DNA from 3 places in the Paenibacillus sp. J31P190 genome. Region 1 is predicted to be linked to each of the others. Evidence: riboswitches for the same ligand, from Rfam matches in the RefSeq annotation. Region 1 holds a riboswitch; each other region holds the start of a gene.
The links. A riboswitch is a leader RNA that binds a small molecule or an ion and turns the genes downstream of it on or off. The one in region 1 is predicted to bind cyclic di-GMP.
Positions count from the first base shown of each region.

Region 2: it holds a riboswitch for cyclic di-GMP, as region 1 does, so the genes downstream of both, AC58U0_RS23470 (NADPH-dependent F420 reductase) here and AC58U0_RS27750 (S-layer homology domain-containing protein) in region 1, are expected to answer to the same signal.
Region 3: it holds a riboswitch for cyclic di-GMP, as region 1 does, so the genes downstream of both, AC58U0_RS18035 (putative motility protein) here and AC58U0_RS27750 (S-layer homology domain-containing protein) in region 1, are expected to answer to the same signal.

Region 1 covers NZ_JCAUAS010000020.1:103,640-108,003, forward strand. Annotated here, with positions in the region: gene AC58U0_RS27745 (O-antigen ligase family protein) at 1-59, opposite strand, end outside; gene AC58U0_RS27750 (S-layer homology domain-containing protein) at 141-2,516, opposite strand; cyclic di-GMP riboswitch class I at 2,534-2,628, opposite strand; cyclic di-GMP riboswitch class I at 2,749-2,843, opposite strand; gene AC58U0_RS27755 (hypothetical protein) at 3,115-3,657, opposite strand; gene AC58U0_RS27760 (Tle-like phospholipase domain-containing protein) at 3,706-4,224, opposite strand.
Region 2 covers NZ_JCAUAS010000015.1:29,976-34,339, forward strand. Annotated here, with positions in the region: gene AC58U0_RS23465 (alcohol dehydrogenase catalytic domain-containing protein) at 1-274, opposite strand, end outside; gene AC58U0_RS23470 (NADPH-dependent F420 reductase) at 613-1,215, opposite strand; cyclic di-GMP riboswitch class I at 1,533-1,619, opposite strand; gene AC58U0_RS23475 (oxidoreductase) at 1,688-2,791, opposite strand; gene AC58U0_RS23480 (cupin domain-containing protein) at 3,241-3,699, opposite strand.
Region 3 covers NZ_JCAUAS010000009.1:214,971-219,334, forward strand. Annotated here, with positions in the region: gene carB (carbamoyl-phosphate synthase large subunit) at 1-418, shown strand, start outside; gene pyrF (orotidine-5'-phosphate decarboxylase) at 514-1,203, shown strand; gene pyrE (orotate phosphoribosyltransferase) at 1,243-1,884, shown strand; cyclic di-GMP riboswitch class I at 1,972-2,057, shown strand; gene AC58U0_RS18035 (putative motility protein) at 2,078-2,278, shown strand; gene AC58U0_RS18040 (LysR family transcriptional regulator) at 2,685-3,557, opposite strand; gene dapA (4-hydroxy-tetrahydrodipicolinate synthase) at 3,681-4,364, shown strand, end outside.

The DNA.
Region 1 (4,364 bases):
AATAATGAGCCACTCCAGCATAGGAGCAATAAAAGCCCTGTCATCGTTTTCACTTTCATGTAACACCTCTGCTTATCTAACTTATCCCTCTACTATACAAGAAAACTGCCGATTAATCGGCAGTCACTTGGTCAATTTATTTAATTGATAAACCCAACTACCTGTAATAGTCTCTTCAACATCACAACCGCTTGTGCACGAGTGGCCTCGCTTTGTGGCGCAAAGTCAGATTCTGTCATGCCAGTAATTACTCCAACTTTCGTTACCTGAGCGGTAGAGTTTCGAGCCCAAGTACTTATTGCATCTTTATCCTGGAAGGAGGCTATTGGGCTCTCACTAACAGCATCAACAGATTTACCTGTAAATTTTAATGCCTTTGCGATCATAACAGCCATTTGTTCCCTTGTGAGCTTGGCATTAGGACGGAATGTACCATCCTCATACCCCTCGATTAGTCCCGCTTTAACGGCAGCACCGACGGTACCTTGGTACCAGCTTGCGGAATCAACATCCTTAAATTGCATACTGGACTTAACTTCATTTAATCCTAAAGCACGAGTAAGTAATGTCGCGAACTCGGCACGGCTTATCACTTGTTCCGGCGAGAATGTATTAGCTGCTGTTCCTTCAACCAATTGCTTTGTAGCAAGAAACTCTACATCTTCTTTTGCCCAATGCCCACTTAAATCTTTGAAGGTTTGTAGCCCTTGAACAACGGTGTAGATACTATTTGAATTTCGCTTTATCGTAACTTCCGTCTTACCGTTGATCGTTGTAAATATAGCCGGTACAAACATTAATTTACCGGTTGTTTCATCAAAGGTAACTGCGGAAGAACGATTTTCATTTAAAACTTGAGGAACTGTTATGGTTCTAGTCACATATATGCTGCCAAAGTTATTCATCTCATGTTTCTTGCCATTCGCCTCAGCAGTAATACTGAAGTCGACTAGGTCTGTTAACAATTTGACGTTCAGGCTTTTAGCTTTGTTTTCTATTTGTTCAGCTTTGCTCCCTGTAACTATCTCGATTTGAATGGTTAGAACAACATCTTTCAATGAAGCCCCCAATTGAGTAGCTAGCAAAGTTAAATCTATTAATTTTATAGGCAAATTATAGCTTGCCGATTCATTTTTAATGGAAATAACTGCGGAAGAGTCTTTAAATGAATCTGCTAGTGTGCCTACTGGCAATTGAACCTGAGATATCGGATCCGATCCTTCGATTTCTAGGCTTACTGTTTGTGCACCCTTGTCCTTGTCTTTGAGAAGACCCAAGGCTTTTCCTAATTTGTCGGCATCAAGAACGACTTTCGTTACCTGTTTGCCTTCTGAATTGGTATCTTTAGTTACGGTCGCTGCTCCTTTATCAAGCTTTACGCCATCTTTACCATCTGTTATCCCCGTACCCGGTGCAGGAGTTATAGGTCCTGTATTTCCCCCGACTGGAGATGTATCGTTTCCACCTTCACTGTTATCTCCAGGATCAGGACCAGAATCCCCGTTGTCTGGAATCGTTATTGGATCAGAACAGTTATCCATTGTGCCGTATGGCGATCCAGTACCATGATAACTCGGGGTACCCCCTGGAGTTCCGTTTCCAAGATTGATCGGGTAAAAATTCATAACACTACTACCAAGAAATAGATCGCCATTTCTTAGATATAACTTAGCCAGATAGTTCCCACTAGCCGGTAGCAGAAATTCATTGCCTCCACTTGTGTTCGAAAGATTAAGCTCATAGTTGTGGTTCTTAATCAGATTACTTGTAGTTTCAAAATAAAAGTAATAGTTACCTACGTATTTCAAACTACCTATACTCACAGATTCGTTGGTCGTAGTATCTTTTAATGCAAGATCAGAGATTGTGAATTGTGACTTATCGATTTGCGTGACAATGTTACTATTCCAAACACTATTATCATAAGGCATATATAATTCGACTCTGTTATCCCCATCTAATAGAGGAGTAAAAGATACTAATTTAGCTCCGCTCGGCATGTAGGATCCAGCAGGAATTTCTGAGAAGTATTGGTGCCCCGGCGATCTGTAAGCTCCGCTTGTAAAACGGTCTGGGCTATAATAGGAAACCGTTGAATCGCTCCAAACACTTTTACTAAGCTCTGTAGTTTGGTTACATACATTCATAACGATTTGGCTAGGCGCTTTATTAGGATTTAAGTTCAAATCATACTTAACCACTTTCAACAAAACATTGTTATCGTCATAGGTGGTATCTACAACAGTTCCGTATGTACTATAGGTTACATTAGTAACTCCTTGAGGGCTAGTAACTTGAATCGAGACCTTATTAGGATCATGAATATACACCTGACCGCTTAATTTCCCTGTAGTCGGGTTGTAAGTAAACCAGATGGTTTGTGCAGCATAGGATATAAGCGGCATAAACAGGGTAGCAACCATAACAACAGCAATTGACAAGCTTAACTTTCGTAATGACATGAATCTTAACAAAACAGCATCTACTCCTTTTTCTGTAAGTAATTTATCTATCAAAAAATAACCAAGCTCCAATGAGCGACCCGGCTATCATCCCATGAGGTATAACTCATGGCTTAGACCCGTGGCTTTGCGTCTCCATTTTTCAATGGGTTTGCCTTTGTTCGTTTATTGCTTGGTTATTAGATAATTTGGAGCTTAAAATTTCTTCTTCAAACGCACTCTTCCTAAATGATGTAAATCAAGCACTTCCTTCCTTTCTTTTTAGACAATAAAAAACCAAGCCCCTAAAGGTAACCCGGCTATCGTCCCATGAGGCATGACTCATGGCTTAGACCCGTGGCTTTGCGTCTCTATCTTTCGATAAATTTGCCTTTGTTCATTAATGCTTGGTTATTGGGTATATTCGCTCATTATTACTAGTCGTATAGAACCAACTATTTTCCATACTATTCCATAAAACATCAAATTTCAACACATTTCTACAAAAAAGAGGAAATCCATTTGCAAAGTGTGTAATTTCACACAAAATAGGGGGGGGCAATTTGACTAGCCGCCGCTCATAATCTCTGAGCGGTTATTTGTGTTGTTAGCGATACTGCGGCAGACAAAAAGAAAACCTTGCGAGGGTTAGTCGCAAGGCGATTCGGACGAATCATTTAGAAAACGTATTTTTGATTGGTGGGGTAGAGTCCCAGCTTATCAATTTAATATGGTACTTATTAAGTAATTCATCTGCACGGATTAATCTATTACTAGTAAATCTACCATTCCGTTCAATAATTAAAGCATCGGGAAAACCATGCCGATACTCCTCGCTATTTTCCAAATCACCCATATAATAGTTTGGGCTACCTGGAGAATAGTATATTTCTTGTGTTTGATTGACCTCTAGCAATGTTATTCTCTCATTCCCGCTAGCCAATCGTTTCTTCCACTTGCGATATTTCCCACGCCCTTCATCTGCACCAAAACCATCAAATTCACATATTAACGTATCTTGAATAACCTTTCGCTCTCCGTTAATTTCATATTCCAAACGATATGGAAACTCTCCGTATGTGATTTCAGGGCGTTGAGGGTTTGGTTCTGAATGAATTCCTATGAATATGAGAATCCAAGGAAAAGCAAAATACGCCACAGATACAAATGCCACAAATAATGGAATGCCTAGCAATAAAAATATTTTTACTTTCATTTACGAGCATCCTCCAACAAAGCACTTATTACTGAATCCATCGAGTGATTAGCTATTGCCACTATAAGCCGTTGTCCCAGTTGGTACTTCACCAAAAAGTCCGTTTAAAACTTCACCCGTAACAACATAATTCGTTACACTGGCGGTATAGTCCAGGTCACTTAAACCATATTCACTTAAATCTGGTTTTGCTGGATTAAATGTAATAGCATTTTTATTGTTGGCAACTGCATTTGCAACCGCCTCAGCTCCCCCTTTTGAATGCCCTACCATCGTTATTTCAGCATTCATATTGTTAGCCACAAAATACTCGGAATTTGAAATCGAGTCTTTCATGTCATTTGAATAACCAAATGGTTGTTGAAGATTATTGCCCCAATCCCCCCTTGTGCTAGTGCCTTTGTTAACTAGTGAGTATTCCGTCGTTCCATCTGCTTTGACACTTGAATATACACCTATTTTTAATCCCTCGTCATTTGTCAGAATGTCAATTATTGTCAGTCTATCAGCAACTGTTGTTTTATTTAGAACGTCGTCTTCTGTAGCACCATAAATGTTTTGTGCCATTACAGCGGCTTCCATCACAGTAGGAATATGTCCACTCGGATCAATATACCTCAGAGGATTGTTCCACACATAAGCATACCCATTCTGACTCTGCGGATTACCTAACGTCCCCTTATACGTATCCTAGCTAACTAACCGTG
Region 2 (4,364 bases), on a different contig from region 1:
TCGTCAAACCTGTTCCATCCAGTGCACCCGGCGCGGCATCCTCGATGACTCCTGCCGCCTCGAGGCCAGGCAACCGACCTTCGGGCAGCTTTTCCGACGAATCGGACTTTGCGGCAATCAGCTGGAGATCACCTGGATGAATCACGCTCCTTGTGATCCTGACCAGCACATCGCCTTCGGCAAGTGGTTGGTCAAAAGTTGCGGACTCCACCTGAAGAACCTCTTTAGGATCGCCGAAGCGATACTGGATGATGCGTTTTCCTATGCGTGTCATATCTCATTCTCCTTGACTACAGGGATTGGAAAGTAAACGAATCTTCTATTTCCATCCCTTTATTTTCATTTTTTATCATTGGTTTTCGGCCAATCAGACGTTCAAGATCTCCGGATATCTCCGAAAATTCTCCGCTGTTGATCGCTTTGACTCAACCTAAGAAGAAATCAATCAGCAAAGGGGCAAAACAACGAAACTGGAATTTTCTTTTCGTACCTTTTATGAACCTATGATCGACCGAAGCCCTTTCAATTCAAGCTTGCATTTAAGGATGCATGGTTAGCGATGACAAGTAGAAGTTTGCAGTTGCGTTAGCGTATCACCCCTTAAATGTTGCTTCAAACACTGAATTTCTCCAAGAGATTTAAATTCAACCCAGCGAGAGGACCGCCTATTTGCTGAAGACTACCGCCTTGGCTTAAGGATCCAAGATCAATGCATGCAAAACCAAATCCCTCCCAGATTTCTTGGAAAACTTGTTTTGTCGGGCTGTCGTCTCCAGATACGAAAAGGACCGTCTTCGGCTTCTTTTCCGTATAATCCTGAATCCATTGCATCGGAACTGTGTTGAAAGCTTTGATTACACGAGCGCCCGGAGCATATTGCGCTACGATTTCACTGGAATTCACTTCTGACAAGTCACCAAGGGAATCCATATTGTCAAAACGGTTGGTAGCATCAATAAGAACGCGGCCTGTCCAATCAGGAACCATAGACAAAGCTGCAGGAACTTGCGACCACATTACGCTCAAAATGACGTAGTCCTGATCAGCTGCTTCTGACGGCGTTCCAGATTTCGCGCCAGCACCGAGCGAACTTACCAGCTCCGACAACGTTTCGGGACCACGGCTATTACTCAGCATGACTTCGTGGCCGTGCAGCAACAGATGCTTCGCAAGCGTTTGAGCAACGACTCCTGCTCCAATAAAGCCAAATTTCATTACGCACCCCCAGGTATTATCTAATTTATTTTATCGAGTCGTAACTGAAACCGTTACAGTTACAATATAATTTAAAAAAGGCAGCAATTTTTTTGAATCTGAAACAAGTGCCCCTCATTCACTACATCAACCGCTCGATATACGTCAAGCATGGTTATGCGACGGCACCATTCCGGATCCTATCAACTAGCACAATTTTTATATTCCCTTTACCAGCCATCACGGGCAATTTCGACTGAAATTCTGCTTTGATATCTTATTCCCCTCCAGTTCTCCAAATAACAAAAACACGACCCATAGGCCGTGTTTTTGTTATTTTGGGTAACCCGGCGGTCAAACTTGAACAGTGAGAAGATCTGTGGCTTTGTGTCACTGCCTTTCGGCCAGTTTCGCCTTTATCTAATTTTCAAGAAATCTATTTTGTAAAAATCCTCATATTAGTCTCGTTATTGTTCTTCAATAGGGATATTCTTTACTTCGCATACCCATACAATTCTTCGTCCTTTAGATTAGGTGTAGGACCCAAAATATTTTCTAAAGATGATTCCATCGGAAGACCATTCTCTGCTTTGAACACCCAGTCATGATTAGCTAGTGCGGCTTTTCCTAGTGAAATCAAATCTGAACCTGCCTCCAGCGCCCTTTCGGCATCCTCTGGCTGATCCAGTTGCCCATTAGCAATAACAGTCGTATCTCCATATTTTTTTGCTAATTCAGCTAGTGTTGAACCGCTATCCCCGAAGGCCGGTAAATGGGCATTATATTCAACGGTGTGGATATAATCGGGCTTTTCTGCGCCAATGGCTTCGAAAATGATTCGGGCGTCTTCTTCACCGTTCGCCCACTTGTGCGCAAAGTAATTGGATTTAGCCTGCGATATTCGAACGCCGACAACAAAATGTTGACCAACTTTCTCCTTGACGGCTCTAATAACTTCGGCGATTATACGCACACGGTTCTCAGTTGATCCGCCATATTCATCTTGACGTAGATTTGTGAAATCTGTCAAAAATTCGTCCAATAAATAACCGCTTGCCCCGTGAATCTCTACCCCGTCGAACCCTGCTTGTTCAGCTCTTAAAGCTGCTTCCGCAAAACTGGCTATGATAGCTTTGATTTCTTCTAGTGTAAGTTCCTTCGGCGTTACATACTCGCCTTCACCTCCAAATGCTGGTGATTGCTCACCTAAAGGCTTTACAGCCGAAGGAGCCACTGACCCATTTTTATAAATATTACCCATATTGAGAGCACCAGTATGGGCAATTTGCAATATAATTTTACCACCCTTAGCATGAACAGCTTCAGTTACTTGTTTCCATGCTCCGACATGCTCAACATTTGCGATTCCTGGTTGAAAATAAAATCCTTGACTGTATTCTTCATCTGTGTATGTTCCTTCGGTAATCACAAGACCAAATCCACCCGCAGCATAGCTTTCATAATATCGGGCCATTCTATCGGTTGCATTTCCATTCTTTTCGGCAGAAACGCGAGTCATCGGGGCAACTACTACTCGGTTTTTCAAGGTAAGATTTCCTAGATTATATGTGGAAAGAAGTTTTTTAGTTGTTTTCATGATAAGTATCTCCTTTTATGTCAATAAGTTATTTTTCCAAAAAAATCACTAAGTCTCCAAGGTCTACGGCTCGACAATAATTTCTCCAATGAATTATTAATAATCTGTTTCTAAGTTCAAGGATCTATACAAGAACTCTCACGTTTTGCAACAGCCTTACCCGTTAAAATATTCATCAAATATTTGATTAGTTAATTTGCTGTCCCATTTACCAACAGGTTCAAGCCAGCAAAGAATTCGCTCCTCAATTAAACTTGTAAACTGTTCCTCATATTCATTACGATATGGCCTCCTTTATTTTCGGAAGCATCTTACTTTTAATTTATGCTTCACACAAGACTCATTATGAAGCATAAGCCCCAAATTGAATAGTACTTACTTTTGTGTTATATAGTAACCAAAAAGTTATAATTTTGTCTTTCAAGGGGGGATTGCAACAAATAATCCTATTAGCCAAGTTTAATACCAATCGACGCATTATCGTCAGGCGTTCCTAACCAATAGCCATATGCTATTGCTACTTTAACAAAATGTTGTAAAGCTTCTGGCGTAGGAGGACCTGGTTTCACATTCTCCACAGGAACACCAATTTCGTTGAAGAATTCTCCCATATTCACTGTCGATACTACCAGCAATTTTACTGTTTCATTTGAGGAGTTTCTCCATGCGTGTTTCACTTGTCCCGGAATATCAAGAGTATCGCCAGCTTTTACTGTTTTCCAACTGTCTTCCGTAAACGCCTCAAGTTCCCCTGTTAGAACAACAAAAGTTTCACGATCATCATGACTATGAACAGGTACAATAACACCTGGTGGAACTTCTGCCTTCATTAAGGAGTAATCCTTATTTACCGTTAAATCTGTTACGAGTTGAATTTGTGGTCCCATTACATCTAGTACTTTTGACATATATATTTCCTCCTAATTTTTATTGTATTTTGATACCTCTTCATTATAGGGTTGAGCTTTCATTTTTTCTGTATTCCATCTTACAGTTTAATAATTAATCTTTAATTATCAGCACTGAATAATTAATTATATTTTTCAATTCTGTTGAAGGTATTAGCCTAACTTAATATCAATCGTAGCATTATCGAATCCGTGGTCCCATTACATCTAAAATTTCTGACATATATAATTTCCTCCTCATTTAATATTCTTGCAGTGACAGCAACCAATAAAAAGTGTGCTTGGAGAGAATGGTGAATGACTACATAAGTTATTGAGCCACGCTGCAGCTCGTTATTTTGGAAGCCTGTTTTTACTCCTTACTTGCCTCCCTATTATAGAGCTGACAATTCATTATTTCTGTAATGTATCTAACAATAAGTCACGAAGGAGGCTTCCACTCCTCCAGAAGAACGCTAGAAAAACACCTAATTTTATCTGTGAAAGTTAGTTATTTTATGCGAAGTTGGACAACCATTTTAAGATAACTAAAAGAAATGGCACAACAATACTACAAACTGGTTGATTTATATGTTCCCTTATCAACTATTTTATAGGAAGTCATTTTTAACAGCCATTTTTCAGCCTCCGTCGTCTGGTTAGCTTGTAGTTCCTAGTGAATAAGG
Region 3 (4,364 bases), on a different contig from region 1:
CTTAATTGGAGCGGGGATGAAAATTCCTGCAGCAGGATCTGTCGTAGTAACAGTAGCTGATAAAGATAAAGAAGAAGCGATTGAAATCTTAAAGGGCTTCTATCGACTTGGATATAAAATCATTGCAACAGGCGGAACGGCAGCTGCGATCGAACAAGCTGGTCTTCCAGTGACGACCGTTCACAAGCTGAGCGAAGGTTCGCCTAACATTCTGGATCTTATCCGCAGCGGTGATGCACAATTCGTTGTGAACACACTGACGAAAGGTAAAGAGCCAGAGCGTGACGGCTTCCGCATTCGTCGTGAAGCGGTTGAGAACGGTGTGGTTTGTATGACATCACTTGATACAGTAAGAGCGCTTGTTAATATGCTTGAAGCGATCAACTTCTCCTCACGTGCAATGCCAATTCATGTCTAAGACTATGCTTACGAAGTCAGTTTTGCTAAAGCAAAACTCTAAGGAGAGTGACGAACTTGAGTACACTAACTCGCACAGATGTTACTGGACGCATTATGGTCGCTTTGGATTATGCGAACGCAGAAGGTGCTGAAGGGCTGCTCAAGCAGCTCGAAGGCATCCCTTGCTACGTGAAGGTGGGCATGCAGCTGTTCTATGCTGCGGGTCCTGGCTTCGTAGCGAGTCTGAAGGATCGCGGCTACAAGGTGTTCCTCGATGTGAAGATGCATGACATTCCGAACACGGTCAAAGGCGGCGCAGAAAGCGTGACGCGCCTTGGGGTTGACGTGTTCAATGTCCATGCTGCCGGAGGCAAGCAAATGATGGAAGCCGCCTTGGAGGGTGTCGACAAGGGGTTAGCTGTAGGTGCTTCGCGCCCGATCGTTATCGGCGTGACACAATTAACCAGCACCAGTGTACAGGTGCTGAATGACGAGATCGGCCTGACCGGTACGGTTGAGCAGGCCGTCATTCGTTATGCCCGCTTGGCGCATGCTGCGGGGCTTCAGGGTGTCGTCGCATCACCGCTTGAGGTGACCGCGATTAAGGCAGCATGCGGTGACGGGTTCGTCACCGTGACGCCAGGCATTCGCCCTGCGGGAGCCGACGTGGGCGACCAATCGCGCATCATGACGCCAGTTGAGGCGTTCGCGCAGGGGACGGATTATGTCGTGATCGGTCGACCGATCACAGGCGCAGCGGATCCAAGAGCAGCAATTGAAGCGATTATCGATTCAATCGTTTAGCATGCTTGGTCTAACAACGGAAGGAACGGTGGTAGGAACATGAGTCAACTCGAAACAATCGCGCAGCATATTGCAGCGTCATTATTAGATATAGAAGCGGTGGCACTTCGACCGCAGCAGCCTTTTACATGGACTTCTGGCCTGAAGTCGCCAATCTATTGTGACAATCGTCTGACGATGTCACACCCAGCTATACGTGAAGCGATCGCCGACGGCTTCGCAGCTTTGATTCAAGAGAAATTCCCGGATGCTGAGGTTGTTGCTGGTACGGCAACAGCGGGCATTCCTCATGCCGCTTGGGTTGCTCAGAAGTTAGGTCTCCCGATGATCTACATTCGTGATAAAGCCAAAGGACATGGCAAGGAAAACTTGATTGAAGGTACTGTGAAACCAGGTCAAAAGGTGATCGTGATTGAGGATCTGATCTCTACGGGTGGCAGTTCTTTGAAAGCAGCTATTGCTGTCAAAGAAGCTGGCGCTGTAGCGCTGGGTGTGCTCGCGATTTTCTCCTATCAGCTAGATAAAGCTACCGATGCATTCCAAGCTGCTGATATGCCGCTGTACACACTTTCCAACTACTCTACACTGCTTGAAGTGGCTCTGGAGAAGGGGAAAATCAAACAAGAAGACATGGAATTGCTTCGTTCTTGGAGATCGAATCCTGCTGCGTTTGGTGTGTAGGTCTGTATCTGCTTAAAATGAATTGCGAGGATTGACGAATTGTGTAAGTATATTCTATACTTGATAAGTGCTAGGTACTGCCTAACATCTGCGAAATGGCAAATGACGCGAAAGCGACAGACGCAAAGCTATAGGGGCTACTCGGTTACACCGTATGCTTGCCAGCTACCGAACGATGAGAGGAGGAGTGCTCGTGAATATCAATAGTGTTCTAACTGCGATTAGTGGTGGAGACGCTTTGAAGCAAGCCGTTGGCATTCAGCTTTTAAGCAAAGTAAGTGATATGCAAGCAGCTTCATCTAGTACTTTAGTACAGGATTTTGCTAAATCCCAACAGCTGGTTACCGCTTCAGCGACACCGCATTTGGGTGGCAATCTCGACATCCGCATATAGTTCATAACGGAAGAAGCTCTACCTTTACGAAAAGGAGAGCTTCTTTTTTGATTATATAATTAATATGTTTTGGGTTAGGTGAGGAAATCAAAGCAATGCAAAGCTTACTCCCTCCTGTTGTTTGTTTTCTCTTCTGTGGGAGAACTTACAGTGTAGAGCGACGGGCCTAGATAAAGCAACTTAGCATGTGAGAACTCTGATGGCTTTTTTATAGAAAAGAGATCGTCGATTCATTCGGCCAACCTTACTCTACATTGAGGTCTAAAATCGAATCGCAACAAATGGGTTCGAAATGAAGTACAACTATAATTTTGCCAAATAGCCTTTAGGCGTGTAGCCAGTATAGCCCATCTAAACTTCACTAAGCTGCTGATCGACTCTAATCCGTTTTTCTTTCTGGATGAGGTTAACCTTGTGTCAGTTGTTGAATAAATGTTTGCAAGGGCTGGGACATCCACTTTTTGGGGTGAAGCAGCAGTTGAAGGTCTAATTTTAAGTCTGAATGTGAAAAAGGAAGATGGGCAAGTTTTCCTTGTTCCAGTTCGTTCTGTACTGCAATTTGGGGCAGCAGGGCGATACCTAGCCCATTCATGACGCAGTGTTTAATGGTTTCTAAATTGCCGAGTTCAAAACCAATTTGAAGCGGGACTGCATGATCTTTTAGTAACTTTTCAAACATACCTCGATAGATACAGCCCTCTTCTGTAACGATAAATTCGGCTTGCTGAAAATCAGTTAGCTGTATTTGTGTTCGTTTCGTTAGCGGATGCCCAAGCGGTGCCACCAAAACTAAAGGTTCTTCCCTGACCTTTGTACAGGTAAGTGTGGTATCTGCAGGATAACGATCTAGTAGGAGTCCAATGTCATAGTCCCCATCTCTTACTTTGGTAATGAGGGAAGCTTCACTATCAGGGAAGAGCTGGATATTCAGTCCAGGAAATTGTTGTTTCAGCACATGTAAATAGGGTGGTAAATAATAAGCCGCGAGTGAGTTAATCGTTCCGATCGTCAGTGTTCCGCTGACTTCGCTTGTTATCATTTCTTTGGATTGATCATAGAGGTCAAGCATTTGCAAGACTAGCTTTAGCAAGCTTTCACCGGGTGCAGTTAACCGAAGCTGACGCCCGTATCTTTCGAAAAGAGGGACTCCATATTCTCGTTCCAACTTCTGTATTTGCATCGTAATACTCGATTGCGCATAGCCCAATTCTTCAGCAGCTCGTGTAAAGCTCTTTCTCCGTGCAACCTCCCGAAAGGTTCGGAAATAGGTTAAATCCATGGGAACCCCTCGCTTTATTATCAAAATTTTTGATGAGTCTTATCATTTATTATAGCTAACTGTGATCCAATGATCCATGCTAAAGTGAATATACAAATGAATGAGGACTGGGAGATGATTGGAATGTTAAGAGAGAAAGACTTACACGGGATCTATGTTCCCATTATTACGCCGTTTGATGAGGAATACGAGGTGGATGCATCCTCTTTTTATAATCTTGCTTTTAATTTATTTCAAGATGAGGTAAACGGACTGGTCGTCAATGGGACAACAGGGGAATCGCCGACGATTACGAATGAGGAGATGGCGATCTTATTCGATACGGCACAAGCAGCTCGCGAGGCTGCGCAAGTAGATGCTTCACTCATAGTAGGTACAGGAACGAATGATACGTTGTCCACGGTAAAAAAGACGGAGGCTGCTGGGAAATTAGGGGCTGACGCCGTTTTAGTCGTCGTGCCTTACTATAATAGGCCGAGTCAGCAAGGGATCATTGAACATTTTCGCCGGGCAGCCAGCGTTGGTGTGCCTGTCATTCTATATGAAATACCGCATCGCACAGGAGTGACGTTGGAACTTGATACCGTGCGTACGATACTTGAACTCGATGGTGTCATAGGTATGAAAGACAGTACGTCTAACACCCGATTGGTGTCTGAGCTTACTCGTCTAGGCTCCAAGCCCGTCTTGTGTGGGGAGGATTCACTGCTTTATGAGGCGCTTAGCTCCGGTGCTAAAGGGGTTATGAGTGCGTCAGCGAACGTAATGACTGAGCGGATTGTATCGTTTTATCAGCATTTTGAAGCT